DNA from 3 places in the Erwinia sp. 1181_3 genome. Region 3 is predicted to be linked to each of the others. Evidence: predicted binding sites of a transcription regulator. Region 3 holds the regulator's gene; each other region holds the start of a gene.
What was found. Region 3 encodes Fur, which represses iron uptake genes when iron is present. Its sites were predicted from a motif close to ATAATAATGAGAACNACTATCAA; they were not measured.
Positions count from the first base shown of each region.

Region 1: a site for Fur is predicted at 6,190-6,212, ahead of ftnA (non-heme ferritin). Genes of this name have one in related genera too.
Region 2: a site for Fur is predicted at 7,908-7,930, ahead of FY046_RS15535 (siderophore-interacting protein). Genes of this name have one in related genera too.

Region 1 covers NZ_VTDE01000003.1:452,691-463,105, reverse strand. Annotated here, with positions in the region: gene FY046_RS10600 (GNAT family N-acetyltransferase) at 1-185, shown strand, start outside; gene FY046_RS10595 (ABC transporter substrate-binding protein) at 275-1,402, shown strand; gene FY046_RS10590 (gluconate 2-dehydrogenase subunit 3 family protein) at 1,633-2,358, shown strand; gene FY046_RS10585 (GMC family oxidoreductase) at 2,355-4,133, shown strand; gene FY046_RS10580 (c-type cytochrome) at 4,147-5,373, shown strand; gene ftnA (non-heme ferritin) at 5,432-5,941, opposite strand; gene FY046_RS10570 (sugar-binding transcriptional regulator) at 6,337-7,314, opposite strand; gene FY046_RS10565 (tagatose-bisphosphate aldolase) at 7,513-8,442, shown strand; gene FY046_RS10560 (AAA family ATPase) at 8,435-9,016, shown strand; gene FY046_RS10555 (PTS sugar transporter subunit IIA) at 9,249-9,692, shown strand; gene FY046_RS10550 (PTS sugar transporter subunit IIB) at 9,776-10,075, shown strand; gene FY046_RS10545 (PTS sugar transporter subunit IIC) at 10,189-10,415, shown strand, end outside.
Region 2 covers NZ_VTDE01000005.1:227,800-238,214, reverse strand. Annotated here, with positions in the region: gene FY046_RS15570 (carbohydrate ABC transporter permease) at 1-328, opposite strand, end outside; gene FY046_RS15565 (extracellular solute-binding protein) at 338-1,573, opposite strand; gene FY046_RS15560 (ROK family protein) at 1,745-2,683, opposite strand; gene FY046_RS15555 (SIS domain-containing protein) at 2,680-3,702, opposite strand; gene FY046_RS15550 (DeoR/GlpR family DNA-binding transcription regulator) at 3,890-4,660, shown strand; gene FY046_RS15545 (ABC transporter ATP-binding protein) at 4,836-6,668, shown strand; gene FY046_RS15540 (GNAT family N-acetyltransferase) at 6,688-7,818, opposite strand; gene FY046_RS15535 (siderophore-interacting protein) at 8,011-8,916, shown strand; gene FY046_RS15530 (LysR family transcriptional regulator) at 8,924-9,835, opposite strand; gene FY046_RS15525 (helix-turn-helix domain-containing protein) at 10,039-10,371, shown strand; gene FY046_RS15520 (hypothetical protein) at 10,385-10,415, shown strand, end outside.
Region 3 covers NZ_VTDE01000002.1:747,190-757,604, reverse strand. Annotated here, with positions in the region: gene nagE (PTS N-acetyl glucosamine transporter subunit IIABC) at 1-278, shown strand, start outside; gene glnS (glutamine--tRNA ligase) at 436-2,103, shown strand; gene FY046_RS07925 (LysR family transcriptional regulator) at 2,157-3,035, opposite strand; gene FY046_RS07920 (MFS transporter) at 3,128-4,486, shown strand; gene FY046_RS07915 (hypothetical protein) at 4,474-4,863, shown strand; gene mtr (tryptophan permease) at 4,980-6,227, shown strand; gene fur (ferric iron uptake transcriptional regulator) at 6,332-6,775, opposite strand; gene fldA (flavodoxin FldA) at 7,173-7,703, opposite strand; gene ybfE (LexA regulated protein) at 7,845-8,126, opposite strand; gene ybfF (esterase) at 8,239-9,003, opposite strand; gene seqA (replication initiation negative regulator SeqA) at 9,265-9,810, shown strand; gene pgm (phosphoglucomutase (alpha-D-glucose-1,6-bisphosphate-dependent)) at 9,835-10,415, shown strand, end outside.

The sequences.
Region 1 (10,415 bases), on a different contig from region 3:
GACACCGGAGGGTGGACGATATCTTCCTTGGAACCACCGCGAAGTTTCTCGCGGCACACCGTTTTTACGAGAAAAACGGTTTTAGCGAGATCCCGGTGACGGAGCTACCCGTCAGCTTCCCGGTGATGACGGTGGACACGAAGTTCTACCGTTTTACCTTCTCATCCTCATGCGAAATTTCCTGACACATATTGTAATAACCCCGGCCTCGTCGTAGCATTCCTCAGCAAAATTGAGATTGAGAATAATTATTATTTCCTCTGTGGAGAGTGCTATGACGTTCTGGGGTAAAGCAGTGATCTTTGCTGGCGGTTTGTTCGCGTCGGCCAGCCTGCTGGCGGCACCGTTTGTGGTGGAAGATGTCAGCGGCCGTAAGGTCGAAATCAAATCCGAAGTGAAACGCGTGATCCTCGGTGAAGGGCGGCAGATCTACCTGCTGGCGGCCTTTGATACCGATGCACCGTTCCAGCGTGTGGTGGGCTGGCGCGACGATCTGCCAAAAGCGGATTTTGACAGCTATCAGATCTACGCCAAAAAATATCCGTCCATTACTTCACTACCGACCTTCGGCGGCGCGAAAGATGGCACCTTTAACGTTGAGCAGGCGCTGACGCTGAAGCCCGATCTGGTGTTGATGAACCTGGAATCGAAAGCGGCCACCGATGAATCTAAACTGACGGAAAAACTCGACAAGCTGGGCATCCCGGTGGTGTTTATCGATTTCCGCGAAAAGCCGTTTGAGAACGCGGTGAAAAGCATCCGCATTATGGGGCAGCTGGTTGGTAAACCTGAACGTGCGGAAGAGATCATCGCCTTCCGTCAGCAGCAGATCGATATCGTCACCGAACGCCTGAAAAACTATCAGGGCCCGCGTCCTAAAGTGATGCTGGATCGTGCCGGTGGCTATACCGAAGAGTGCTGCATGTCCTTCGGCGACGAAAACTTCGGCCGTATGGTCGAAGTGGCAGGGGGAACGAATATTGCCAAAGGGCTGATCCCAGGCACCTTCGGTACGCTGAATCCTGAGCAGATTATCGCTTCGCGTCCGGATGTGGTGGTGGTGACCGGTGCGAACTGGAAAAACTACAATACGGCCGGTGGCTGGGTGGGTGTCGGGCCAGGTGCGGATGTGACGCTGGCGACCCAGCGTTTAACCGCCCTGATGGCGCGTCCGGCATTCCGTACGTTGCCGGTGGCCACCAACGGTAACGCACACGCTATCTGGCATCAGTTCTACGACAGCCCTTATCAGTTTGTCGCGATTCAGATGCTGGCAAAATGGCTGCATCCGGAGTTGTTTAAAGATATCGACCCGGACGCTACGTTCCGTGAGTTCCATCAGCGGTTCTTGCCGATTGATTATCAGCCAGGTTACTGGGTTACCCTGAAACCGACGCCATAAATCTCTGAACAAAGGGTGCGATTCGCACCCTTTGTTCATTATGGAGGTTATCAATGAGCTGAAGCGATTATCCTGGAATAATCTTTATCCAAACTCATATCTGCTAACACGTTTCCCGCCCCCGTCGTCTTCCTTTGTCGCCTATTCTATCCCCCGCAGAAAATAAGGTTTTATGCTGCAGCACTGGCCCCTGTGCGGGCTGAATACCGACTATTCACAGGAAGAAGACAATGGTAGATCATGATGATGTTGCCCGTGGCAGGCGACGTTTCCTGCAACAATCGCTGGCGTTTATCCCGCTGGCTACGGTGGTGGGACGCGGAGTCGCTCCCCTCAGTGCGCAGGCTGCCCCGGCGCAGGGCGTCTCTCCTGGCCCGGTTCCTTTGTGGTTTAACCCCCGTGAATGGCGCTTTATTATTGCCGCCTGCGGCCGACTGATCCCGGAGGATGCGCTAGGCCCCGGCGCCGTTAGCGAAGGGGTGCCGGTTTTTATCGACAGACAGATGGAACAACCCTACGGCCACGGTCAGCTGTGGTATATGCAGCCACCGTTTGCGGAGGCGATCCCGGAGTTGGGATATCAGTCACCGCTGGTACCGCGCGAGATCTACCGCCGGGGAATCGCCGCGATAGACCAGCACTGCCAGCAGCATGAGCAGGCAGACTTTGCCGACCTGAAACCCCGGCAGCAGGATGCCCTGTTAACGCAGCTGGAAGCCGGTGAACTTAACTTTAGCGGATTGCCTGGCGCGCTGTTCTTTACCCAACTGCTGGATAACACCAAAGAGGGCTATTTGGCTGACCCGCAGCACGGCGGAAATCAGACGCTGGCCAGCTGGACGCTGATCGGTTTCCCCGGTGCACGTGCCGATTATCAGGATCAGATGGATAACCCGAATAAACCCTATCCGCTGCCTCCGGTCAGTATTTCTGGCTATCGGGGGCGCAGCGCATGAGTACAATCAAACACCCCCCGGTTGACGTTGTGATTGTTGGGTTTGGCTGGACGGGGGCGCTGATGGCCCGCGAGTTGGCGGAAACCGGGCTGAATATCCTGGCACTGGAGCGCGGTGAACAGCGCGATACCTGGCCGGACTTTGCTTACCCGCGCATAACGGATGAACTGACCTACGGTATCCGGCTGAAGCTGTTCCAGAACCCGGCGCGTGAGACGGTGACGGTGCGCCACACCTCAGCCGACCATGCCATGCCTTACCGCCGCTTTGGTTCTTTCCTGCCCGGTAACGGCGTAGGCGGGGCGGGGGTTCACTGGAACGGGATGCTGTGGCGGCCTCGGGAAACCGACCTGAAGATGCACAGTACCGTCACCGAACGTTACGGGGCCAGCGTGATCCCGGCGGACATGACGTTGCAGGACTATCCGGTGAGTTATCAGGAGCTGGAACCCTTCTTTGAGAAATTCGAAAAAATCTGCGGCACAGCAGGGCAGGTGGGTAACCTCCGTGGGGAGACCGTCGCCGGGGGCAATCCGTTTGAAGCGCCACGGCGTGCACCTTACCCGACAAAGCCCCTGAAGCAACAGTATGCCGGGCAGCTTTTTGCCCGGGCGGCAGAAAGCCTGGGGTACAGCCCGTTCCCTATTCCGGCAGCCAACTGCACCGAAGCCTGGAAGAACCCTTATGGTGTGCAGCTGGGCGTCTGCAACTACTGCGGGTTCTGTGAACGTTTCGGCTGTTTCAACGGTTCCAAAGCCTCGCCGCAGTCAACTATCCTGCCTTCACTTCGCCAGTTTTCGAACTTTTCGCTGCGCACTCAGGCACAGGTGTTGCGTATTAATACCGATGCCAGTGGGAAAAAAGCCACTGGCGTGACCTGGGTGGATGAGCTGGGGGTACAGCATGAACAGCCTGCGGATCTGGTGATCCTCAGCGCCTTCCAGCTGCATAACGTTCGCCTGCTGCTGCTGTCGGGGATAGGTAAACCCTACAATGCGCAGAGCGGAGAGGGCGTGGTTGGCCGTAACTATGCTTACCAGATGAATGGCAGCCTCAATCTGTTCTTTGGCGAGAAGCATAACTTTAATCCGTTTGCCGCCTCTGGCGTGACCGGGACGTTTATTGATGATTTCAATGCCGGGAATTTTGACCAGAGCGGGCTGGGTTTTATTGGCGGCGCCACCATCGGGGCTGCCACCAGCGGCGGACGGCCGATCCAGCAGATGCCGTTGCCTGCGGCATCCCCGCAGTGGGGCAGCGGCTGGAAAAAAAGCATCAAACAGCACTATCTGCACACCATGACCATCGGTTCATCGGGATCGGTCATGCCGTATAAACAGTGTTATCTCGACCTCGACCCGACCTACAAGGATGTCCACGGCCAGCCGCTGCTGCGCATGACGTTTGACTGGCAGCCGAATGAACTGAAAATGACGCAGTTTATGCAAGGCAAAGCGGAGCAGATAGCCCGTGTAATGGGGGCACAGCAGGTTGAATCGGGTTTTATGAAGCCCGGTGACCACTATGATGTGCGGCCATACCAGTCCACGCATACCACGGGGGGGACTGTGATGGGTGATAACCCGAAAAACAGTGTGGTTAACAAATATTTGCAAAGCTGGGATGTGCACAATTTGTTTGTGCTGGGGGCATCTGTCTTCCCTCAAAATCTTGCCTACAACCCCACCGGTATTGTTTGCGCCACTGCTCTGTGGGCAGCGCACGCCATCCGTACTCAATATTTCGCCCAGCCCGGACCGCTGGTGCAGGCCTGACAGGGAGTGAGCCATGAATATCAGACAATACGGTCTGTGTGTGCTGCTGGCAGTGGCCAGTAACAGCATTGCCGCTGTGCCTGAGCGCAGCATCAGTCCGGGGCACTATCTGGCCCTGGCGGCAGATTGTGCAGCCTGCCACACCGCAGAAAAAGGCACGCCTTTTGCCGGGGGACTGAAGATGGATACCCCCATCGGGGCTATTTACTCCACCAATATTACCCCGGATGCACAAACCGGCATCGGTCAATACAGCTATCAGGATTTTGCGCGGGCGCTTCGTGAGGGGAAGGCCCGGAATGGTCATTATCTGTATCCGGCGATGCCTTATACCGCGTTCAGCAAGTTTGACGACCAGCAGCTGCACGATTTGTATGCGTACTTCACACAGGAGGTTCCTGCCGTCCGGCAGGCAAACCGAAAAAGCGATATCCCCTGGCCGTTAAATATACGCTGGCCGTTGTGGGTGTGGAATATGATGTTTCATGACGATGAACGCTATCTTAACGACCCGCTGAAAAGCGCCGAGTGGAACCGGGGCGCCTGGCTGGTGATGGCTCCGGGGCACTGCGGTAGCTGCCATACGCCACGCGGTATAGCGATGCAGGAAAAAGGGCTGGACCACAATGACAGCGCCTATCTGTCCGGAGGAACCATTAACGGCTGGCATGCACCGGATCTGCGGGGCAACAACGTTCGCGGGTTGGGGAGCTGGACGCAGCAGGATATTATCAATTTCCTGAAAACAGGGCAGAACGACCGCACAATGGCATTTGGTTCCATGGCCGATGTGGTGCAGCAGAGTACGCAGCATCTTACGCCGGCGGATCTTAGTGCTATTGCGGTGTTTCTGAAGAGCCTGCCTCCCGGTAAATTCTCTTCTTCGCCAGCCAGTGAAGATTATGCCGAAGCTCAATATCCGGGGGCGGCGCTGTATCAGGATAACTGTGCCGCCTGCCACCGTAGCGATGGTCGGGGATACACTCACACCTTCCCGGCACTGGCAAGTAACCCGGCGCTGTTGGGGGATGATCCTTCGTCACTGGTTTCAATGATTTTGCACGGAGGCCGGGCTGCGGTGACAGAAAGAGCATTGACAGGTATGCGAATGCCAGGATTTGGCTGGCGGCTGACGGATCAACAGGTGGCCGAGCTGAGTAACTATGTGCGCAACAGTTGGGGAAATCAGGCCAGCGATGTGACGGCGGAGCAGGTGAAAAAATTGCGGAAAGGGGAGTAAAAGAGCAAGAAAAGGAAAAAAACGTCGTCCCTGAAAAAGGGGCGACGTTTGTCAGCGATTACGCCTGGTGTGCACCAGGTTCGCTCAGTTTCTGCAAATCTTTATCCACGAAGAACAGGGCCTGACCGCTGTTACCCACCAGTGCCAGTTTATCCAGTACAGATTTGAACAGCTTCTCTTCTTCGTGCTGCTCAGACACATACCACTGCAGGAAGTTAAAGGTGGAGTAGTCCTGGGTGGTCATGGCTGCGTGCGCCAGTTCGTTGATTTTAGCGGTGATCAACTGCTCGTGCTGATAAGCCTGCTCCAGCACTTCGTGCAGGGAGTTGAAGGTGACCGGTGGGGCTTCAATGGTGCCCAGTACCGGCATCGCGCCCGTATCGCTCAGGTAGTTGAACAGACGCTGCATGTGCTGCATCTCTTCTGTGGAGTGCTCACGCATAAACGCAGCCGCACCCTCGAAGCCTTTGTCGTTGCACCATGCGCTCATCTGCAGGTACAGGTTGGCAGAATAGAATTCCAGATTCAGTTGATCGTTCAACTGAGCGGTCATTTCATTAGTCAGCATGGTGACTCCTTTAACATTATATTTTGCGATTTATTACTCTCAATAATTCATGTTACAGGGACAGAGTGAATGTTTCTGTAACGTGAAGTATAACGAGTAAAACAGGTGATTTCTGCGCATTATGCACGCAGATTGATAAAATAAAAACCGTTTTATATAGCATAGGCTAATTTTATTGTTATCGCCTAAGAGTATGATTGGTAAGTGATAATCATTCCATGATGAATATAAACAGTTCTGCTTTTTAAATGATTATGATAACTATTCCTATTAAAATATAAATTGGATCAATATTACGGAATGAGAATTAATCCGTAATAGGTTATTTCTTATAAGGTGTTATTTTTACAGAGAATGAACTGCCTTTATCCGCCAGGGATAAAGGCAGTTATGGTTTACTGCGGCTCGGTGACCAGACGGTCGAGGATGGCCTGAGCTGTTTTAATATCGGTCACCAGTGCGTTGATCATGCCGGAACGTACGGCACCAATAATCCCGGCGGCTTTCTCTGCCGTGGCCGCCACCCCGATGCATAACGGGGTCTGACGAAGCTGGTCTGGTGATGCTGCAATCATCCGCTGTTCGCCCTCCCAGTGCAGCACTTCCCCCTGTTCGGTCACGTAGTGGCGCAGAACATCGCCCGCTGCATGGCTGAGCGCCTGCTCATCAGGGGTGGCCGTGCTGGTTTCGCTGGGGTGGGGCGCATGATGCGTCAGGCCGACGCCCACGATGGCCACGTCCAGCTTATCCCATAGCGAGGTAATTTGTTGCACGCCCGGATCGCAGAGAAATGCATCACGCAGCACCGGCGACGAGATATAGGGCGCGTGCAGGAAATGCGGCGTTCCCTCCATCTGTTCTGCGGCCTGGCGCACAAATTCGTTAATCTGAAAATGCGCTGCCGCCTGCTGCATACCGCCGTTGAGTGCCACCGTCATCACCCCCGGCAGGCGCGGCAGGCCGGATAGCGTCACTTCACGTACCGCCCGTCCCCAGCCAATGCCCACGACCGAACCACTGACCAGGTCGGCCTGCTGAAGCAGCGAGGCCAGCGGCGCATTCAGGGCACTGAGGATATTGGCAGGTGGGGACTCCACCACGGCAGCGGTTTTTAACCCCAGCCGGGCAATCAGATCCGCCGTGATCTCCTCAGGGGACGTCAGCTCAATCACCTCTATTCGCACAATCCCCGCCGCGCGCGCTTTGGTCAGCAGACGCGAGATCGTGGCGGTGGACACGCCCAGTTTTTTAGCGATATCGACCTGCGACATATCGGACTGATAGTGCAGCTTCGCCACCATATGCATCATTGCCCGCGTGGTGGCGGGATCTTGTAAAAGTGGCTCTTTCAGGGTTGTAATTCCTTTCTGCAATGTATTACACTCAGTTCATCGGTTGGAGAATTATTGCTCAACACCAGCAAAATTGCAACGTGCACAGGTGGCTGAAACCCCTGACAGGACTGGAGATTCACCGGCAACAGCCCGGCGTCGTGCACACAGGCTAAAGGTAACTTTCGGGTCGTCTACGACGGCTTTTTTACCCTGTAATCTGTATAGGAGTTCACCCTAATGTCACACATGTCCACTTCTGAACTGCGCGGTTATCAGCAAATTTGCGGCAGCAACGGCGCGATGCTGGTGATTGCCTGCGACCAGCGCGGTGCGATGCGAACGCTGTTAAGTGCCGATCCCGACCAGCAAAAAGCCATTTCCGAGCAGCAGCTCGGCGGTATCAAGGCGGATATCACCCGCTATCTCGCCAGTCAGGCTTCCTGCGTGCTGGTGGATGCCGTCTGTGCTGTACCGGATCTGGTGGATCACGGGATCATCAATCGCGATACCGCTCTGCTGATTGGCCTGGATGCGTCGGGTTTTGATACCACCCCGGAAGGCTACCGCAATTCACGCCTTGTGGAGGGCATCAGTGCCCGCCGTGTGCGCGAGCTGGGCGCTAACGGCGGTAAAATTATGGTCTATTTACGCGCCGACCGCCCGGATGCGAATCAACATAACCTCGATATTCTGCGCCACTGCATCGAAGACTTTGCCCGCGAAGATCTGCTGCTGGTGGTGGAGTTTCTTACCTATCCCCTGCCGGAAGAGACGGACGACGCGTATAAAAGCCGTGTGCCGTCACTGATCTATGAAGGCACCAAACTGTCACTGGAGCTGGGTGCCAAAGTGCTGAAGATCCCGTATCCTGGATCGGCTAAAGCTTGTGCCGATATCACCGAGCTTGCCGGGGATGTGCCCTGGGCCGTACTCTCGGCGGGAGTGGATCATACAACTTTCCTGACCCAGGTGGCGGATGCTATGAGCAACGGCGCTTCCGGTGTGATTGCCGGGCGTGCATTGTGGAAAGACTGCATCTCGCTGGACCGCCGTATCACCCGCGAAAAACTGGAAACGCTGGCCATCCCACGCCTGCGTGAAATCCAGGCGGTGATCGGCAAGTACTTCCATGCCCGTAGCACAGAGGAAAAAACCAGCCATGCCTGAGCAGCCCGTTTTGCAGCACTCTGCCCCCCGGAACCACGGTAAACGCCTGGTGATGGTGAACGGCGTACCCGCATCGGGAAAAAGCCATATCGCCACCCGTCTGTCGACGGCGACCGGTTGGCCACTGCTGACGCTGGATCAGATTAAAGAGCCGTTTATGCGTCAGATTGACGGTATTGACCGCCCGATGAACCGTAAGCTGGGCATTGCCGCTTATCAGGTGATTTGGTCGATTATTGCCGCTGCCCCGGCAGGTAACACCTTTATTGTTGATGCGTGGTTTGGCTTCCAGCCAAAAGCGGATCTGTCAGGGTTTATCGACGCGGCGGGCATTGATCGCATTGCTGAGATCTGGTGCCAGATCCCTGGTGAGATGGCAGCGCAGCGCTACAGCAGCAGGCTGGGCGCAAGGTTGCCGGGACATCCGGGAGCGGAATACGTGGCAGAACTGCAACAACTGGCTGACCGCGCCGAACCGATGCAACTCGGGCCGGTATGGGTTGCCGATCAACGCAGCGAGATCGACTTCAATGGGTTAATTCGCTGGACGCAGGAGATCGTGAATCAGGCTTAGTTAATTTATTCGCCTCTGCCAAAAATAAACAGGATTAATCCTGAATATTTACGGCGTATTAAATAAAGAGTGTTACCACTGGTGTAATTAACCAGGGCGAAGCTATGGTTATTAATCTAATTAACTGATGTTTAATAATTTATTATTAAATAAGTCATATTGATCACGTTTTTATCATTCTGCGGAAAGTATAGTGAATTAACTTGCTGAATAATGAACAGGGCGACGATGTATGTTAACCGACTGGATTAATGACAGTAACCTGAAACTGTTAACGCATACGGATAACTGGCGTAAAGCCGTTGAGATTGCATTGCAACCGATGATCGATAATGGTGCAGTACAACCCCGATACCTTAATGCTATTTATGATATGCATGAACAGATTGGTCCCTATTATGTTCTGGGTGAAGGTATTGCGATGCCCCACGCCCGGCCAGAGGAAGGGGTGAATCATACGGCACTCTCCTTATTAATTATTTCTGAGGGTGTGAACTTTGGCAGTGAAGATAATGATCCGGTGTATGTGATATTTGCACTGGCCGCTATCGATAGCCACTCGCATATTGAAATGATCGCCAGCCTGTCGCAGCTTTTTTGCCAGGACGGCGTGGTCGAACAGTTAAGGCAGGCACGGGATAAGTCAGCGGTACTGAACATTCTGCAGCAGTTCTGAACCGCCGTCAGGGCTGGGATGCCCGTCATCATACCCGCAGTCAGAGGTCGCGGACTTACAGACACTTAATTAAGGTATGCCTGATGAAAAAGTTATCTATTCTGGCCGTATGCGGTGCCGGGCTGGGCAGTAGTTTTGCCTGTGAAATGAGTATTGAAGCGGCACTGAAAGATCTGGGTGTGGATGCCGACTTATCTCACTGTGATATTTCCAGCGCGACCTCATCGCGTGCAGATATTATCATGACCGGTGAAAATTTCCGTTCGCAGTTCCAGCATTACACCATCAATTCCACCATTATTTATCTTAAGCGTCTGGTGGATAAGAACGAAATAAAACTAAAACTAGAGCCGATCCTTAAAGAGAAAGGCTATCTTATCTAATTTTTTTTAAAAATCCGATTAAATCCAAAATGGTTTACGTCGCCTTCGGCACCTTAAATCATAAATAATATCTACCCAAAATAATTCGAGCCAACACATCTGTAGTTTGAAGTATGAAGGGTATATGTGAAAGTAAACAGGGGAGTTCTATGTCTTTCCTTACCTTTATTGTCCATGATGTTCTGGGGCAGGCGTCTATCCTGATCTCTTTAATTGCCATGATTGGCCTGATTGCTTTGCGAAAAAGCCCGGGCCAGGTGATCACCGGAACATTAAAAACGTTACTGGGTTTCTTAGTGCTGCTGTCGGGTGCCAGTATTATTGTTGCCACATTAACCTT
Region 2 (10,415 bases), on a different contig from region 3:
GCACGCGCAGCACGTTGCGCCCGATAAATTTTTGGTTCAGCAGCAGCGCGACGAGTACGCCGATCACTCCCTCAAGCGCCACTGATATCATCGTGAAATAGAGCGTACGGCCAATCGCCGCACGAAAATCCGGGTCGGTCAGGGCGTAGAGGTAGTTATCCAGTCCGATGTAGCCGGTCTGTGCACCGCTGCCAATCAGCTCGGCATCGGTAAAACTGAGCCAGATAGTGCGCAGCAGTGGCCAGGCGGTTAACAGGGCCATCACAATCAGCATGGGTGCCAGAAGCACCCATGCCTGACGCTGCTCACGACGTTGCAGACTGAGCATGGCGTTCCCTTAACGCAGTCGGGCTGCGCTTTTCGTCACCGCTTCCATTGCGGATTGCGGCGTTTGCTGGCCCTGAAGGACCTGCTGCAGTTGCTGTTGCAGACTGTTCGACAGACGTGAGTAGTCGGCGGTAATCGGGCGCATCAGCATCACATCGAGGGATTTTTTCGCGGCTGCGATTAACGGCTCCTGGCCTTTCTGCACGGCGGGATCGTCGTAGGAGTCTTTCCAGACAGGCAGGCTGAGTTTGGCGTATTTATTCTGCACCGGCTGGGAGGTCAGGTAACGGATATACTGCCAGGCCTGATCCTGGTGGGCGCTGGTCTGGGTCACGCCCAATCCCATCGAACCGTTCATTGCTGCGACTTTGCCCGGTTGTTCAGAGGGAGCCGGAACAATTCCCACATCACCGGCGACCTTGCTCTGCTTCGGATCGTTGGCCATGTTGTACATATAGGTCCAGTTCAGGGCAAAGGCCGCATCGCCATTGGAAAACACCTTACGCACGTCCTCTTCCAGATACTCGCGTGAGTTCGGGTTTGTGACGCCTTTATCCAGCGATTCTTTCATAAAGGTGACGGCTTTCACCGATCCGGCATCACTGAAGTTCAGCTTACCGTTCTGGTAGAACTGGCCGCCAAAGGCTGACACCAGGGTGGTGTAGTCGCACACCAGCGCTTCAGCCTGGGACCAGCTCCACACCAGCGGATATTTAACGATGCCTTTATCCTGCAAAATTTTGGACTGATCCATCACCTGCTGCCAGGTGGTCGGTGGGTTCGCAATACCTGCTTTAGCGAGCATGGCTTTGTTGTAGAAGAGGTATTTTGTATCGAGGATCCACGGCATGCCCCACAGTTTTTTGTCCCAGCTGACCGTACTCCAGGCGCCGTCGAACACCTTCGCTTTCTCATCGGCGCTGACCTGGCGGGTGATATCTTTTAGCAGGCCAAATTTGGCAAATTCTGCGGGCCACATATCGTCAAACAGCACCACATCGTAGCCATCGCTACCTGCGCCGCGTGCCGCGATAATTTTATCGTGCAGGGCTTCATAGGGCACAAATTCAAGATTAACGGTGACACCCGGATTGGCTTTTTCAAAATCGCTGGTCATGGCACGCACGTCGCTTTCGCTGTAGGCGGCCTGAGACATAAACAGGGCGTTGAGTTGGGTTTTTGCAGAGGCAGCGCCGGAGGCGCTCAGAGCAAGCAGGGTCATCAGGCAAGCGGTGGATCTCTTCATTACTTACTCTCCATTTAACCTAAAAAGGAAGCGGTCAGAACACGTTCTTATTCGCCTGGATCAATAGAATGGCTGAGCCGCACAACTTAACCGGCCCAGACATTTATTATTGTCGTAAATATTTCAAAGGTAGAACTTTATTATCAAGAACTGCTTTATAGGTCGTGCTTATTATGGTTGACGGGTTCCCCTGAGTGTTGGCAGTATCGCCGCCCCGAGCGCGCCCGCCGCGTCGCCCAGAGAAGATGGAATAATATGCTTGTTAACCGCATAGCCGCTGGCCCGCGCCAGCGCTTTCTCCATTCCTCCCTGAAACAGCGGAAACAGTGCTGCTGCGCTGCCGCTGAGAACCGTCACATCCGGTCCATACAGCGCCAGCAGGGTATTTAGCCCCCGGCCAACGATCTGGCCGTACTGATAAAGAATGCCGCTGATGCGCGGATTTGCCGCGGCCAGATGGCTTAATCTCTGACTGAGCGTGGCATCCCAGCGCAGGTCGGGAATCGCGGCGGTCAGCGCCTGCTGTAGCCAGCCGCGTGAGGCCAGCATTTCCCAGCAACCCTGCAATCCGCAGTAACACACTACCGGGTCATCGGAAACCGGGATGTGGCCCGCTTCCGGATGGCTGCCATCAATGTTGCGAAACGGGGTGCCGCCTTCCAGCATCGCTACGCCAATTCCCGTACCGAGTGTGACCATCAGCATGCGGCCGCTGCCCTGGCCTGCCCCTAAGTGAAACTCACCGAGGGCGGCGGCAACGGCATCGTTGTCGATTGCCACGGGGACACCCAGCAGTACCCGCAACTGTGACACCAGTGGGAAGCCGGAGAAGCAGGCCAGCGTGTCCTCGTTTTCAATGATCTCATTGTTCATGTTCACCGGGCCGCTGGCACCGATGCCGAGGCTGGCTAAACGCTGCCCGGCGGGCACTAACTGACGCACTTTCTCTGCCAGTGCGCTGGCACGTTGCCAGGCGGGCAGCGTGGCGAACCACGCGGTCGGTACGGTTTCTGACGCGATTTCGCGCTGCCCGGCCAGCAAAATAATGCGTGTGCCGGTACCCCCGATATCCATGCCTGCCTGTAGAGAGAGTGCGTCAGAGGTTGTCATGTTTTCACCGTTATCTTTTGGCCGTAGAGAAATTCCCCTGGTATCCGCCCATTGCCACGCGCCAGCGTGACAGTCAGATGCTGGACCCACAGCATTGCACACAGTAAACGCGGCAGCGGTTCGGTGGGTGTGGGCAGATGCACGCTGTCGGCGTACTTCTCCGGCCCTACGCTGACCACCAGCGTCCCGTTCTGGCGCAAATCGGCTGCCAAGGTGTTCAGGGTGTTGTCGCTGCCATCACCAAACAGGAGGGCCAGCATCCCCGCGCCGGAGGTTTCCATCGGACCGTGGCGGAACTGGCCACCAATAAAACCTTCTGCGGCCACTTTGGACGCTTCTTTGGTAATCAGTGCTCCGGTTAACGCCGTAGCGGCATCGGCCCCGATACCAATCATCGCGACGCGGGGCAGGTTATGGGCCAGCAGCGCATCGCTGAGCGTTTGTGCTTCGGCGCGCTGGCGAATAATTTGCGCGATATCGGGCAGAATAGCATGCACGGTCGCCAGCAAAGGTTTCTCATTCCGCCCGGTCAGGGCGTACAACACCCGGTAACTGGCGACTAACGTGTTGAGGTAGCTTTTCGCACTGACGGTGGCTTCTGACCCGCTGTGCAGCAATACCTGAACCTGTGCCTTTTTTGCCAGTTCGCTGGCGGTATCATTGGTGATGCCAATCAGCGTTTTTGGCGGGGTGATACTGTTCAGCAACGCCACCACTTCGCCACTCATTCCTGACTGCGATGTCAGCCACAGCAGACTGTTGGCGGTGACCAGGTTTGGCATATCGAGCAATCTGCCCGCATCAATACGCCATACCGGGTAACCGCGCTCGATCAGTTCACGTTCGATCGGGATCAGGGCGTAATCAGAGGATCCCATTCCGGCCAGCACAATACGATCGTAGTGATTGAGATCCAGTGCGCTGAGTGCCTGCGGTAGCTGGTAAGCTAACTGGTCACGCAGGGCCTCGACCTGCTGCTCAATATCTTTTTCGTAGTCGCTGAGAATCGTTGCTGACATCGATAGTGCCCTCCCGAAAGTTGTTACCGATGAGTTAAATGTAGCTGCACGAATTCGTGCAGTCAATGTGCATTATTCGCGCAATAGCACACATATTTGCCTGTTTTTTGTCTGCTATACTGACATCAGGGCAATGTTCGTACAGTATGTGCATGAAAGTGTGCAGGTATCGCAACAGGAAGGACACATGAGCGCATCAAAAAGACGATTGCAAATAATTGAGATGATCAGGGAAAAGGGCTATCTGAACGCCGTAGAGCTGTCCGAAGTGTTCGGTGTTGATAGTTCGACTATCCGCCGCGACCTGTCGTTGCTGGAAAAAAACGGGATGGTGATGCGCACGCATGGGGGATTGCTGCCGGTATCCGGCGTGACGGAGAGCAGCCTGGATACGCCTTACAGCGTACGCCGTCAGATGAACAATCCGGCGAAAGCGGCGATTGCACGTTATGCGGCAAGCCTGGTGCAGGACGGTCAGTCGTTGATCCTGGATAACGGCTCCAGCGTCTATGAACTGGCGCTGGCGTTGCGCGATAAGCGTAATCTGACTGTGGTGACCAATGACGTCCTGACCGCCGTGGCACTGAGTGCCTGCCCGGGGATCACCATTCACGTCACCGGGGGCATGATGCTGAATGCTGTCTATACCCTGATTGGCCAGGAGACGGTGGATAAGATTAACAGTCTGCACGTCGACTGGGCGTTTCTTGGGGCGGAAGGGGTGCACTTTGACAGCGGTATCACCAATATCAACACCGTCGAAATCCCGGTGAAGAAGGCGATGATCGCGGCGGCAGAGAAAACCGTGGTGCTGGTGGACAGCAGTAAAATGGGCTATCGCGCGCTGGCACATGTGTGTCCGTTGGCGGAAATCGCGCTGATTATCACCGAGGAGTCCCCGGCCCTGAAACAGCGAACGAAATATGGGGATCGGCTGCGGGTAGTGACGCTCGCGTAGCGGCGTGGCGAGGCCCGCAGGGATGCGGTCGTTGCTTATTCGGCATGCTCAAACTGGCCTCAGACCCGAAGCCACACTGTCAGCCACTAAAATTTGTGGGAGGCTCTATGAGGTCGACCCTCACCCCGGTTATGCACTAAGCTGAACAATCCTGCCGTACACATGAGCCTGCTTTATGCTTTATCGCCGTTTTGAAAGGATGATCAACATCTTCAGGGATGCCCCGGCCGACATGCCACCCAACAACCTCTGGGCATTCTATCTGTTCTATCTGCGTCAGGTGTGGCCGTGCTTCGCGCTGTTACTGGTGATTGGACTGGTAGCCTCACTGATCGAAGTAGCGCTGTTCCGCTATCTCAGCCGTATCATCGACCTGGTGAATAGCAGCCCCACCGCCACCTTCTTTAGCGACCACGGCAGCGAACTGCTGTGGATGGTGGTGGTGGCGCTGATCTTCAGGCCACTGTTTATTGGCCTGCACGACCTGTTGGTGCACCAGACCATCAACCCCGGCATGACCAGCATGATCCGCTGGCAGCATCATAACTACGTGCTGCGTCAGAGCCTGAACTTCTTCCAGAATGATTTCGCCGGACGTATCGCCCAGCGCATTATGCAGACGGGCAACGCGCTGCGCGACTCTGCGGTGCAGGCGGTCGATGCCCTGTGGCACGTGCTGATTTACGCCGTCACCACGCTGGTGCTCTTTGCCGAAGCAGACTGGCGGCTGACCATCCCGCTGTTGATCTGGATTGTCGGTTACGTGTTGTGCCTGCGCTACTTTGTGCCGCGCGTCAAAGCCCGTTCGGTGGCGTCGAGCGATTCCCGTTCCCGTCTGATGGGCTGCATCGTTGACGGTTACACCAATATCACCACCCTGAAGCTGTTTGCCCACAGCGATCTGGAGCGTCAGTACGCCCGCGAGGCGATTGGCGACCAGACGGTAAAAACCCGCAGCCAGGGACGTATGGTCACCGGCATGGATGTGGTGATCACTACGCTGAATGGTCTGCTGATTATCAGCACTACCGGGCTGGCGCTGTGGCTGTGGACGCAGTCACTGTTAAGCGTTGGGGCGATTGCGCTGGCTACCGGGCTGGTAATCCGCATCGTCAATATGTCCGGCTGGATTATGTGGGTGGTGAACGGCATCTTTGAAAATATCGGGATGGTGCAGGATGGCCTGCAAACCATTGCCCAGCCCGTCAAAGTCAGTGATAAAGACCAGGCTCCGGCGCTGCGGGTGCAGCAGGGCGAAATCCAGTTTGAGGCTATCCGCTTTAACTACGGCGGCGAACGCACGGTGATTGATGACCTGCAACTGACCATCCGGCCCGGTGAAAAAATCGGGCTGATTGGCCCCTCCGGCGCGGGAAAATCCACTCTGGTGAATCTGCTGCTGCGGTTATATGACCTGAACGGTGGCCGCATCCTGATAGATGGTCAGAACATTGCCGATGTCACTCAGGAGAGCCTGCGTGCACAGATTGGGATGATCACCCAGGATACCTCCCTGCTGCACCGTTCGATTCGCGAGAACCTGCTGTACGGTCGGCCGGATGCCAGCGAAGAGGCGTTAACGCGCGCTATTCATCAGGCGAAAGCCGATGAATTTATTCCCCTGCTGTCCGATCCGCAGGGCCGCACCGGGCTGGATGCCCAGGTGGGTGAACGCGGCGTGAAGTTGTCCGGTGGGCAGCGCCAGCGTATTGCGATTGCCCGCGTACTGCTGAAGGATGCGCCGATTCTGATTATGGACGAAGCCACTTCCGCGCTGGATTCCGAAGTGGAAGCGGCGATTCAGGAGAGCCTGGAGACGTTGATGGGAGAGAAAACCGTGATTGCGATTGCCCACCGGCTATCGACCATCGCCCGTATGGACAGGCTGGTGGTGCTGGAGCAGGGCCGGATTGCCGAAATTGGCAGCCACAGCGAACTGCTGGCAAAAGGCGGCCTGTATGCGCGCCTGTGGCGTCACCAGACCGGCGGATTTGTCGGCGAAGGATGATGGTCATGCCCGACGGGTATCACTGCCCGTCGGGCTGCCGCCACGGTAGCGAGGCTTTGGCTTCCTCTGCCCAGTTGCGCACGCCTTCACGCTCCTGATGCAGGAAATCGGCGACCGCATCGTGCAGCCCGGCGTGGCGCAGCAGGTGCCAGGATTCTGTCAGCACCGGTTCGAAACCACGAATCAGCTTATGTTCACCCTGAGCACCGGCATCAAAACGCTGCAGCCCGTGCTCAATGGCGTACTCCATCCCCTGATAGAAGCAGGTTTCAAAATGCAGGCGGTTGAACTCTTCCAGGCAACCCCAGTAGCGGCCGTAGAAGGTGTTGCCATCCACCAGACTGAACGCCATGGCCACCGGCTCTCCGTGCTGGCTGGCGATCACCACGCGAATCGTTTCCGGCATGCGCTCGGCCAACAGGCTGAAAAACAGGCGCGGCAGGTAAGGCTGACGGCCGCGCACGCGGTAGGTATTGGCGTAACAGGCGTAAACAAAATCCCACTGCGCCTCCGTCACCTCTGCGCCCTGATACCAGACAAACTCCACGCCCTGGCTGGCAACCAGCTCGCGCTCTTTGCGCAGCTGTTTGCGCTTGCGCGAGGTGAGGAGGTCGAGAAAATCCTGGAAATCGCGAAAACCCCGGTTGTGCCAGTGATACTGGCAGCCGAGGCGCGGCAGCCAGCGCGGATCCTGCTCCAGCCCCTGGCGAATAGGCTCATCGCTGAAATTAATATGGCCGCTGAAGAGCTGCCGTTCGGCCAGAAACGCAGGTAAGGCCTGTAACAGCTGCGCGGCCTGGCGATCGCTCCCAAGCAGTCGTGCGCCGCTGACCGGACTGAATGGCACCGCCGACAGCCACTTCGGATAATAAGGAATCCCTGCCCGCTCGCTGGCCTCTGCCCAGGCGTGATCGAAAACGTATTCTCCCATCGAATGATTTTTCGCGTAGCCAGGCATGGCCGCACGCGGCGTTCCCTCTTCCATCCACAGCAAATGCTGCGGCAGCCAGCCCGAAGCGCGGCTGACCGCACCGCTCTCTTCCAGAGTGGAGAGAAAAGCATGACGTAAAAAAGGCTGAGAGTTGGGGGCCAGGGCATCCCACTGACTGGCCGGAATATCGGCCAGTTGCGTCAGGACAGTCAGGGACATCGGCGTGCTCCGCATTTACCACAGGGAAAGCGCTACGTTGACGGCTTTTTGCGCCGGGATCAATCCGTTATTCCATGAGGGTGATGTAAAGAAGCCTCGTTCTCATTCTCATTATCATCTGGCTTTGCTATTCTTGCCGACCTTATGTGCGTTATCACACGTGCGCGGCTTTCAGGTTTACAAGGCGGGTTTATGGCGAGTGTTCAGGGTTATCGCTTGTTTAATGTAGTGCTGGCGCGTAAGCAGGTACTTTCTCCTTCGATGCTGTGCTGCGTATTCAGCGGTGATGACGTGCGTCAGATGAAAATGGATGCACCGGATCAGCGGATAAAACTGCTGTTTCCTTCCCTCAACGGCACGCCCTCAACGTTGACCGATGAGGGTGATAAAACCTGGTGGGAAACAGCCCGCGCGATGCCGCAGGATATCCGTCCGATTGCCCGTACCTATACCCTTCGTCACGTCAATGCTGATGCCGGAGAAGTAGAAGTCGAGTTTGTGATGCACGGTACCGAAGGCCCGGCTTCGGCCTGGGCGCTGAATGCTGAGCCGGGTGCAGCGCTGCAAATGGTGGCACCAAATCGCGCCTGCCCGACCAGCAGCGGTGGCTACGAGTGGGACCCGCACCCTGACGTGGAGCGCGCGCTGGTCGTTGCAGATGAAACGGCACTCCCGGCGGCGAAAGCGATCCTTGAACAGCTGGCTGGCTGGAGCAACCCGCCGCAGTTACAGATGTTCCTGGAAATGCCGAAACGCGGCGACTGTGTTGATCTCAGCCACTATACTTTTGCCGACATCCACTGGCTGCCGCGTGAAGAAACCGGTGCCTCTCATGGTGAAGCGTTACTACAGGCGGTGCAGCAGCGGGTGATGCTGCCGGAAAGTGCGCTGGTGCGTGGTGAGCTGCATGAAGAGAAGGATGGCGATATCCTCTGGGACCGTGCCGATAGTGGAGATAAACGCTTTCACGGCTGGGTTGCTGCCGAGTCCAGCGCCGTTAAACAACTGCGCCGCTATCTGATTGGTGAGCGCGGCCTGTCGCCGGAGTGCATCAGTTTTATGGCCTACTGGAGCCGTGGCCCGCGCCGCAACGACTAACCCTCTGTTACCGGCGGACCATCAGCAGTGGGCTGACGTTTTTCAGCAGGTTATAGAACCAGGTTTTGGCGGTGATATCCCCGATCTCGGTGTGCCCGTACAGGTACACCTCAAGATTCGGTAGCTCAAACGGCAGTTCGATGATGCGCCCGTTGCCTCGTGCGACATAGATTTTCGCCGCGCTGGAGGGCAGCGTCACCAGCAGTTCGCTGGAGGCAATCAGCTCGCCCAGCGCCGCAAAGTGCGGGACTTCCAGCGCAATGCGGCGCTCATAGCCATACTCTTTTATCCGCTCTTCCACCATATAATGCCCGCTGATGGTCGACACAATAATGTGTTGTTCCTCCAGGTAGGCATCCAGCGTCAGGGTGTCGCCAATGCGCGGGTGCTGGTCGTTCAACAGGCAGACATAACACTCGTCCATAATCCGGTCACGCTGCGCCAGCGAAATACTCTCGTTACGGCTGCACAGCGCGGCATCGACCTTTCCGGTCAGCAACCATTCATCCAGTTTTCGCATCTCTACCGGGATCACCTCCAGCTGCACGTTAGGGGCAACGGCGCGCAGATGTTTCACCAGACCGGGTAGCAACAGCAGTTCGCCAAGGTCAGAGAGGGCGAGACGAAATTTGTGAAAGGATGTGTCCGGAGAGAAGCTGCGGGTGTCTGCCACCGCCTTCTCAATGCCACTGAGAGACTTTTTAAAAACCGTATAGAGCTGACTGGCGGTGGGAGTCGGTTGCATCCCTTTACGGCTGCGTTTAAACAGCTCATTACCCGTCGCAACCCGCAGCCGGGCTAGGGCATAGCTGGCAGAGGGCTGAGTAATGAACAAACGTTCGGCAGCCCCGCTGACACTTTGGGTTTCATAAATGGCGATAAATACCCGCACCAGGTTGAGATCCATGTTAGCTGGCATATAGCCCTTATCTATTATCAAAGATTTATATTATCTATTTGAACTATTTTAAGCGGTCTAATACCATCCCTTCCACGTTTTTTTGATATGTTCTCCCTTTTTTTCATATCGTAATTACTTCAATAAAATCAAAATAATAAATAACTTCCTTGTTCTTTTAAGGCAGGAGTGGGCGTCATGCGCCCGTCATCGCGGAGCTAAAAATGAAAAATGAAATCGTGGACGTTATCGTCGACTGGATCGACGATCACTTAGAAGAAGGCCTCAATATTGAAGCCGTGGCGGCAAAATCTGGCTATTCGAAGTGGCACCTGCAACGTGCGTTTAAAGAGCAAAGGGGCATCACCCTGGCGACGTTTATTCGCAGCCGCCGTCTTGATCAGGCTGCACGCAGCCTGGTCAGTTCGACCAAAAGCATTATGGCGATCTCGATGGACCTCGGTTTCTCTTCCCAGCAGTGCTTCCAGCGGGTGTTTAAAAAGCACTTCAATGTTACCCCGCGCGATTACCGCATTCAGTTCCGTCAATATCATTAAGTCCGGAGGACCCGTGCGCCAGTTGACTAAAATGGCCGCCGTGC
Region 3 (10,415 bases):
GTCTTGAAACCGAAAACGGCGTCGAAATTGTAGTGCACATGGGGCTGGATACGGTTGCACTGGAAGGTAAAGGGTTTACGCGTCTGGCTGAAGAAGGCTCAACGGTAGTGGCGGGTCAGCCAGTACTGGAAATGGACCTTGTCTTCCTGAATGCGAATGCCCGTTCGATGATCAGTCCGGTGGTGATCAGCAACATTGATGATTTCGCGGGATTAACGCTGCTGGCCGGTGAAACCGTGGTAGCGGGTGAGACCCGAATCGTTGAAATTAATGGCTAACACCGTCGACTGATGCGACTGTGACAGGGCGGGAAGCGATTCCCGCCCTTTTTTTATGTGATTCCCGCAACAAACGGTTGTTTCCCCTCTCTGCTTTGTGGATCATACTCCGTTATTTCATAGCTAATTTAAGCCATGCACTATTGAGGAAATTGAGATGAGTGAGGCTGAAGCCCGCCCAACTAACTTTATTCGTCAGATCATCGACGAAGATCTGGCGAACGGCAAGCACAGCTCAGTGCATACCCGCTTCCCGCCTGAGCCGAATGGCTATCTGCATATTGGTCATGCGAAATCGATCTGCCTGAACTTTGGCATCGCACAAGATTATCAGGGGCAGTGCAACCTGCGCTTCGATGACACCAACCCGGTGAAAGAAGATCTGGAGTTTGTTGAGTCGATCAAGCGCGATGTGCAATGGCTGGGTTTCACGTGGAGCGGTGAAGTACGCTACTCATCTGATTATTTTGAACAGCTGCATAACTATGCTGTTGAACTGATCACCAAAGGGCTGGCTTATGTTGACGAACTGTCGCCTGAGCAGATCCGTGAATACCGTGGCAGCCTGACGTCAGCGGGTAAAAACAGTCCCTACCGCGATCGCAGTGTGGAAGAGAACCTGGCGCTGTTTGCCAAAATGCGTGCCGGTGGCTTTGCCGAAGGCACCGCCTGCCTGCGCGCTAAAATCGATATGGCTTCCAACTTTATCGTGCTGCGCGATCCGGTGATTTACCGTATTAAATTTGCTGAACATCATCAGACCGGTAACGCCTGGTGCATCTATCCGATGTACGACTTTACCCACTGCATCTCGGATGCGCTGGAAGGCATTACCCACTCCCTGTGTACGCTGGAGTTCCAGGACAACCGTCGTCTGTACGACTGGGTGCTGGATAACATCACTATTCCCGTTCACCCGCGTCAGTATGAGTTCTCCCGTCTGAATCTCGAATACGCCATTATGTCTAAGCGTAAATTGAGCCAGCTGGTGTCTGAGAATGTGGTGGAAGGCTGGGACGATCCTCGCATGCTGACTGTTTCTGGTCTGCGTCGCCGTGGTTACAGCGCTGAGTCTATCCGTGAGTTTTGCCGCCGTATCGGCGTGACAAAACAGGATAATATCGTTGAGATGGCTGCGCTGGAATCCTGTATTCGTGACGACCTGAACGAAAATGCACCGCGCGCGATGGCGGTGATGGATCCGGTTAAAGTGGTGATTGAAAACCTGCCTGCGCATCATGACGAGATGATTAGCATGCCGAATCATCCGAACAAGCCCGAAATGGGAACACGTGAAGTGCCGTTCAGCCGTGAGATCTATATCGATCGCGCTGATTTCCGAGAAGAAGCGAACAAGCAGTACAAACGTCTGGTGCTGGGCAAAGAAGTCCGCCTGCGTAACGCTTACGTGATCAAAGCCGAGCGTGTGGCGAAAGATGACGAAGGCAACATCACCTGCCTGTTCTGTACCTGCGATGTGGATACTCTGAGCAAAGATCCGGCTGACGGCCGTAAAGTGAAGGGCGTGATCCACTGGGTATCGGCTGTTCATGCGCTGCCAGCGGAGTTCCGTCTTTATGATCGCCTGTTCAGCGTGCCGAACCCGGCAGCGGCAGAAGACTTCCTCGCCAGCATCAACCCGGATTCTTTAGTGATCCGCCAGGGCTTTGTTGAGCCGGGTATGCAGCAGGCGGAAGCCTCTGCGCCGTATCAGTTTGAGCGCGAAGGTTATTTCTGTGCCGATAGCGTGTATTCCAGTGCCAGCAATCTGGTGTTTAACCGCACCGTTGGCCTGCGTGATACCTGGGCAAAAGTGGGCGAGTAAACCGCTATTTGCTGATAAAAGGCCGCCGATGCGGCCTTTTTTTCGTCTGCTACTTATAATTCGGCACACAGATAATCAATAAACATCCGCGTTTTACGCGGCAGAGCGGTGCGGGTGGCAAAGACAGCGCTGACGGGCTGTACCGGTAGCTGCCAGTCATTGAACAGAAGCTGTAATTCTCCGCTGGCCAGATCGTCTGTCACCAGCCATTCAGGCAGCACCGCCACGCCCATTCCGGCCAGTGCCATCTGGCGCATAATCTGCGCAGAATTGGCGCTGTAACGTGCTTCGCTTTTCACTTCACAACGATCCTGCCCGCGCTGGAAATGCCAGCGGCCGGGATGGGAGAGATTACTGTTGTGTATCCATGGCAGGGTGCCCACCTCACTGAGCTGTTGCAGCGAATAGCGCGCCATCAGCAGCGGCGACGCCACCAGCACAATACGGTATTCCCCCAATTTGCGACTCTTTAGCGAGGAGTCGCGCAGTGTGCCGAGGCGGATAGCCACATCCAGTTTGTTGCTCACCAGGTCATCAAGCGAGGCACCGACGTTATAGCTCAGGGTGAGCCCGGGGTGACGCTGGCAAAAACGGGCTACGGGTGGCATCAGGAACTGCTGGCCATACTCCCAGGTGGAGGTGATACGCAGTTCCCCCGATAGCGGCTGGCTGTCATCGGTGATGCGACTTACGGCAAGGTCGATATCGCAGAAGATCCCCTTAAAATCCTGGTAGAGCTGGCTTCCGCTCTCTGTCAGCGCCAGGTTACGGGTATTGCGCGTCAGCAGGGCGACGCCGAGTACCTGTTCCAGTGTCTTAATATGCAGGCTGACCATCGCCTTACTTAAGCCGAGATTATCGGCGGCGCGGGTAAAACTGCCGCTTTCCACGACCGCAAAAAAAGTGTGAATTTTATCCAGTTGAGCATGCATGGGATTGTTTACTTATATCGAACAATCTTTTCACTGTATGCCAGTCGATCTCCGTGGTCAATCGCCGCTATGCTGCGCCCGGAGGTATGACTATGAGCTATCGCTACCGCATAGCAGTAATTTTCCTGCTCGGCTTCTTTATTGATTGTATTAATATTTTTATGTCGGCGATTGCGCTGCCGGAGATGGCGGGAGAACTGCGTATAGCCAGCGGTTCGCTCGGCTGGGTGGCCAACAGCTATATACTCGGCTTGACGGTGATTATCCCAATAAGCAGCTGGCTTGCCGGGCGTTATGGTGCTCGCCGGGTGCTGGTGGCCTCGATGTTGCTGTTCAGCCTGGCGGCACTGGGCTGCGGTCTGGCAGATACGTTTATCACGTTGGTAATGTGGCGTTTTGTACAGGGTATGGCGGGAGGGTTGCTCATCCCGGTGGGGCAGGCTCTGACATTTAATCTGTTTAAGGGCAAGGAACGGGCAACCATATCGACCCTGATTATGAGCGTGGCATTGATTGCGCCAGCACTGTCGCCGCTGCTGGGCGGCATGATTGTCGACAGCCTCTCATGGCGCTGGATTTTCTGGTGCAATATTCCGTTCAGCCTGATGGCCGCTGCGCTGGCCGCGCTGTGGGTGCAGCGTGAAACGCGGGTGGCAGTCCGGCCTGATATCCGTGGCATTCTGCTGGTGTGCCTGGCACTGGCTGCCGTTCTGCTTGGGTTGTCGCAGCTTGCGGAGGCGGGGTCTCTTATTTCTGCATCGTTATGGCTGCTGGCCGCGTTGGGCCTGGCTATCGGCTATTTGCGCCATTACCATCGTCAACCCCAGGCGGTGATTGATTTGAAGCTGTTGCGTAATCCCCGGCTAAAGCTGGCGGTGGTCATTTACTACGCCGTGCCGGGCATCTTCACCGGTGTGAACCTGCTCAACATTTTTTATCTGCAACAGTGCCTGCATTTTTCTGCCGAACGTTGTGGAGCATTTATGCTGCTGTACGGTGGTGGGGCACTGGTGGCGATGCTGGTATGTGGTCGTCTTTACCATTGTCTGGGCGCACTGACCCTGTTCAGCTGTGGGTTGGTCTTACATGCAGGCGGCATCGTGCTGCTGGCGCTGGTACAGAGTCCCGAACAGGTGATGCTATTGAATGCGGCTTATCTGCTGATGGGGATTGGCGGTGGAATCAGTGCCAATACGGCACAAACCAGTGCTCTGACTGATTTTCACGATGAGCAGATGACGCGGGCCAGTGTGATATGGAATATTAATCGTCAGCTTTCATTCAGCCTCGGCGCCGCATTGTTTACACTGCTGTTTACGTTGATGAGCCGCCACTATTCTGCTGCTCAGTCTTATCATCAGGTCTTTGTTGTTGCCGCAGTTACCGGCCTGTTCCCCTTGTGGATGATTTATCGCCACGCCCGTCATAAGGATGTTGTATGTCAGCGTTAACCGAAAAAGCCTGTGAAAGTATCATTGTACTGCATCAGCTTATTGAGAAAGTGTTTCACGGAGATGGGAGCTTTGTCCCTGAGCTGTTGCGACATTTTGAACCCGATTTTATCATGGTCGCGCCCAGCGGAAAAAGTCTGTCGATGGAGGAGGTGACTGCGCTGTTCACTCGTCTGGTCGGCGAACGGCAGGGTGTTGCTATCACGATTGAACACTGCAAAGTGATCTCTCAGTTTGGCCAGGAAGTAGCGATCCAGTATCACGAGCTACAACAGCAGGGTGATAATCATACCCACCGTATTTCACTGGCGGTGATTGATTGTGGTTGTACGCCACCTCGCTGGCGCTATTTGCAGGAAACAATGGTGGTCAGTTAATTACTGTACTAGTTCGTGAGTGTGATTCTGTGTAGACTATGCGGCATTCTTGCCGTTTAGCCAGTGGATTATCCCGGTTTATGGCATGTTATTTATTGCATTCGCTAAGGGATTTCATGGCTACACCTGCTTCTGCTGTTCGTCTGCCGTCAACACTCTGGGGGGCGTTGATTATCAGTGGCACCATTATTGGTGCCGGGATGTTCTCGCTGCCGGTAGTGATGTCCGGTGCCTGGTTTGCCTGGTCCTCCGCGCTGCTGATCGTGACCTGGTTCTGTATGCTGCTGTCCGGATTACTGTATCTGGAAGCCAGCCTGCATTATCCCATCGGGGCGAGTTTTGATACGGTCACACGCGATTTACTTGGGCGTGGCTGGAACCTGATCAACGGTTTGTCCGTGGTCTTTGTGCTGGGGATCCTCACCTATGCGTACATTTCTGCCAGTGGCGCGATTATTCAGCACAGCCTTAATCAATTAAATGTCGGAATATCGGCACGTATGGCTGGGCTGCTCTTTACGCTACTGGTGGCGCTGTTTATCTGGCTGGGAACAGCGGTTGTCAGCCGGATGACGCTGATTTTTCTCGGCGCGAAGATCCTCACCTTTTTGATGATTTTTGGCGGCCTGCTGTGGCATGTTCAGCCGGCTATTCTGCTCGACAGCCAGGGAGCCGATCGCGATTATCTGCGATATCTCTGGATAGTGGTGCCGTTTTGTCTGGCCTCCTTCGGCTACCATGGCAACATTGCCGGGTTGACGACTTACTACCATAAGAATGCAGGCCGCGTGAGCCGTTGCCTGATTTACGGCACGCTGCTGGCTCTGATGATTTACTTTATCTGGATCATCGGCACGATGGGCAATATTCCCCGCAGCGAATTTAAAGCGATTGCCGCGCAAGGCGGTAATATTGACGTACTGGTGGGGGCGTTATCCGGCGTACTGCACAATCGCTCTCTGAATCTGTTACTGGATATCTTCTCTAACTTCGCCGTTGCCTGTTCATTCCTCGGTGTCAGTCTTGGCTTTTTTGATTACCTTGCCGATCTCTTTAAACTGGATAACTCCGCGTCCGGAAGATTAAAAACCACGCTGCTGACGTTTATTCTGCCGCTAACGGCCGCGATGATCTGGCCCAACGGTTTTCTGCTGGCAATCGGTTATGCCGGGCTGGCCGCGACGTTGTGGGCTGTTGTCACGCCAGCGCTACTAGCCTGGCAGTCACGTCGACGTTTTGCCACTGCCACGTGGCGAGTCAGAGGGGGGATGGCACCGATTGTGCTGGTTCTGCTGTTTGGTGCACTGAATGCCGTGGTCTCGTTGCTTTCATATGGTGGCTGGCTGCCGCTCTATACGCGATAACCTTTTGAGACAGATTGGCAGCGTTTTAGCCGGGAGGAATCGCTATAACGCAGGCATAAAAAAACCGGTGGCAAGCCACCGGTTTTTACACTGAACAGTGCAGATTATTTGTCGTGCAGAGTCTCGTCTTCACGACAGTCACCCAGAGAACAATGGCCATAAAGATACAGGCTATGGTTGCTCAGTTTGATACCGTGACGCGTGGCGATTTCACGCTGACGTTCCTCAATGTATTCGTCTCTGAACTCAATAACTTTACCGCAGTCCAGGCAGATCAGGTGATCGTGATGGTGCTGCTGAGTCAGTTCGAAAACGGATTTACCGCCTTCAAAGTTATGGCGGGTAACGATCCCCGCATCATCAAATTGGTTCAGCACGCGGTAAACGGTGGCCAGACCAATTTCTTCGCCCATATCAATCAGGCGTTTGTACAAGTCTTCCGCACTGACATGATGGCCCTCTGGTTCCTGAAGCACTTCCAGAATTTTCAGTCGGGGAAGCGTGACTTTCAGGCCGGCCTTCTTTAATGCGGTGTTATTGTCAGTCATGCGGATATTGTCCTGTTACTTTGCTAGTCACTTAGTGGCTGAAAAGCCCTGAACATCGGTCGACGCTAAAAGATGAGTGCGTCTCAGTATAGAACTGATACTCCGAAATGAAAACCATAAGGGGTGCCTGAAACCGCAATGGATGTAAGGATAAGTGTCATTACATCCAGGGTAGCACGCGCCCGAATTAGGCTGGGTTAACATTTCAATCTGCATCATCTTCACCGCTCTTTGGGCGACTCACATCCTCAAAGAGTGGGGCAGGTGCTGAGTAAGCGGGTAACCGATGGGGTTATTGTACAGTTTTGCAGATGAAAGTTACAAACATGTATCTATTACTTCTATAGGAAAAACCACTTACTTGATGTGAGATAGCTCCCACATCAAGCGGCTATGGTTATGCTTCGATGATATCTTTTAGCTGAAGTTCATCAAAAATTTGTTTTACCCACTTTTCAACGCGTTCGTTGGTGAGCTCTGGCTGGCGATCTTCATCAATGGCCAGGCCAAGGAAATGGTTATCATCTGCCATGCCTTTCGAGGCCTCGAAATGGTAGCCTTCGCTCGGCCAGTGGCCGACAATCACTGCGCCGTTCGGCTCAATGATGTCGCGGATGGTGCCCATTGCATCGCAGAAATACTCGGAATAGTCTTCCTGATCGCCGCAACCAAACAGCGCAACCAGTTTACCGTTGAAGTCGATTTCTTCCAGCGTTGGGAAGAAGTCATCCCAGTCGCACTGGGCTTCACCGTAGTACCAGGTTGGGATGCCAAGCAGCAGAATATCAAAGGCTTCAAGGTCTTCTTTGCTGCTTTTAGCAATATCACGAACTTCTGCAACATCTTTCCCCAGTTGCTTCTGGATCATTTTTGCAATGTTTTCGGTATTGCCTGTATCGCTACCAAAGAAAATGCCGACGAGTGCCATGAGTTTAATAACCTCTTGAATCTTAATGATATGGTGACTGCTGATTTTTTCGCAGATATCGCTAATGATAACAGACCGTCGTGAGCGGATAAATGAGTAATGCTGCCGGTTTTGTCGCTGAGTGCTAAGGCCCTGATACCATCAGGACGGATGACGTTGCAACTGTTCCAGCAGCATTTCTTCGATCAGTTCACTGCGGCTGATATTGCGCTCGAAAGCTAGCTGATTCAGGACATCAACCGCGTCGCTGTTCATTTTCAGTTCGACACGCTTCAGGCCGCGCACTTTATCGCGCTTGAGCTGATTGCGTTTGTTGATACGCAACTGCTCATCACGCGTCAGCGGATTAGTCTTGGGTCGTCCCGGACGTCGTTCATCTGCAAACAGATCGATCGTTGTGCGGTCCGTGTTCTCTTTTGCCATAGGAATCGTAATACTGAAAGGCTGGATTGCTGATGAATAGGGCCGTTATGCCGTCTGATAATCAGCAGCGGCAAAATTTTAGCGCGCCATCATACCCCAGCGAAAATGGTTTTCACAGCGCTAAAAAACGTCGGATTGCACGTAATACCGCATCGGGTTTCTCAGCATGTACCCAATGCCCTGCGCCGGTGATGACATGGGCACGCGCCTGCGGGAACTGGGTTAACAGTGCATCGCGATATGCATCGGCCAAATAGGGAGAACGCTCCCCACGAATGAACAGCACAGGATGTGACCAGGGGGCCAATGGCTCCCAGCCAATGATGTTTTCATAACATGCCAGCAGCGCCGGAACGTTGAAACGCCAAACACCCTCGTGGAACGACTTGAGTAAAAACTGGATAACGCCTTCTTCACTGATACTTTGACGCATCAGGGCAGTAGCTTCGCTGCGCGTGGTGATACCGGCCTCAGTCACCGCATTCAGTGCGGCAAAAATATCGTCATGATGACGCGTGGTGTAGGCCACAGGAGCGATATCAATCACTACGATCTCCTCAACACGATCGGGCGCCAGTGCGGTAATCGCCATGGCGATCTTCCCCCCCATCGAGTGACCGATCACGCTGAAACGATCGACCTGCATCGCGTCAAGCGTGTCCAGGACATCCTGAGCCATTAACGCATAATCCATCTGTTGCGCACGCGGAGACAAACCGTGGTTGCGGACATCGAGTTGAATCAAACGGCGATCGTCTTTTAATCCCCGGGCCAGTACGCCGAGGTTATCCAGGCTACCAAATAAACCGTGGATCAATACCAGTGGAAGCCCGTCAGTGGCGGATTGTTCAGATTGCAGGCGAAAATTCAAATTCATAGAGAAAGTTCTTACAGTTGGCACCAAGGCTTAGGGTATCATGGATCCCACAATTTCTGCCGCTGGCGCGAATGGCGGGTATGATCTTTTTGCGGCATATTCCGACTTTTGCCCTGAAACGGGTCTGGCGCTACACCCTGGCGGGATTTAACTTTATAATCCTGATGTTAGAACTGGATCGGCTCAACGTCATGATGGTTGCGTGGATTGTTGTCCCCGAACAACCGGTTCTGATACTAGCAACAACCGTACTGGATAAAGATGAAAACGATAGAAGTCGACGAAGAGCTATACCGTTATATTGCCAGCCACACTCAGCATATTGGTGAAAGCGCATCCGATATTTTGCGCCGTATGCTGAAGTTCACTGCGGGTCAAACTGCTCCTGTGGCGGCGAATGCTGCAGCGGCAGCCAAAGAACCTGCCGCTGCAGGTATTAAATCTGAATCCCGACCGCAGGATCGTGTTCGTGCGGTACGTGAGCTGTTGCTTTCGGATGAGTACGCGGAGCAGAAGCGTGCAGTGAATCGCTTTATGCTGATTCTATCGACTTTATACAGTCTGGATGCCAAAACGTTTGGCGCAGCGACTGAGTCTCTGCAAGGTCGTACGCGTGTTTACTTCGCGGGCAACCAGCAAACGTTGGTAGAGAATGGCACCCATACCAAGCCGCAGCACGTTCCGGGCACACCGTATTGGGTGATCACCAACACAAATACTGACCGTAAGCGCAGCATGGTGGAACACATTATGTTGTCGATGCAGTTCCCGGTGGAGCTGACAGAGAAAGTTTGCGGTACCCTCTAACTGAAGCGTCAGGGAGAAGCGCCAATGGCCAATCACCCCCGTGCCGGGCAACCCGCCCAGCAGAGCGATTTGATTAACGTTGCACAATTAACATCTCAATATTATGTCCTGCAGCCTGAACTGGGTAACGCAGAGCATGCGGTGAAATTTGGCACTTCCGGCCATCGCGGTAGCGCGGGCCGTCATAGCTTCAACGAGACGCACATTCTGGCCATCGCGCAGGCGATTGCGGAAGAACGCAAAAAGAACGGTGTAACCGGTCCTTGTTTTGTGGGTAAAGATACGCACGCGTTGTCTGAACCGGCCATCATCTCGGTATTGGAAGTGCTTACCGCTAACGGTGTTGATGTGATCGTTCAGCAGGATAACGGCTATACGCCGACCCCTGCGATCTCCAATGCGATCCTTGAACACAACAAAACCGGTGGTGCTCAGGCTGATGGTATCGTCATCACGCCTTCACACAATCCACCTGAAGATGGCGGTATTAAATACAATCCACCAAACGGTGGCCCGGCCGATACGAACGTCACGAAAGTGGTGGAAGATCGCGCTAACGCTCTGATCAAAGACAGCCTGAAAGAAGTGAAACGCATAACGCTGGA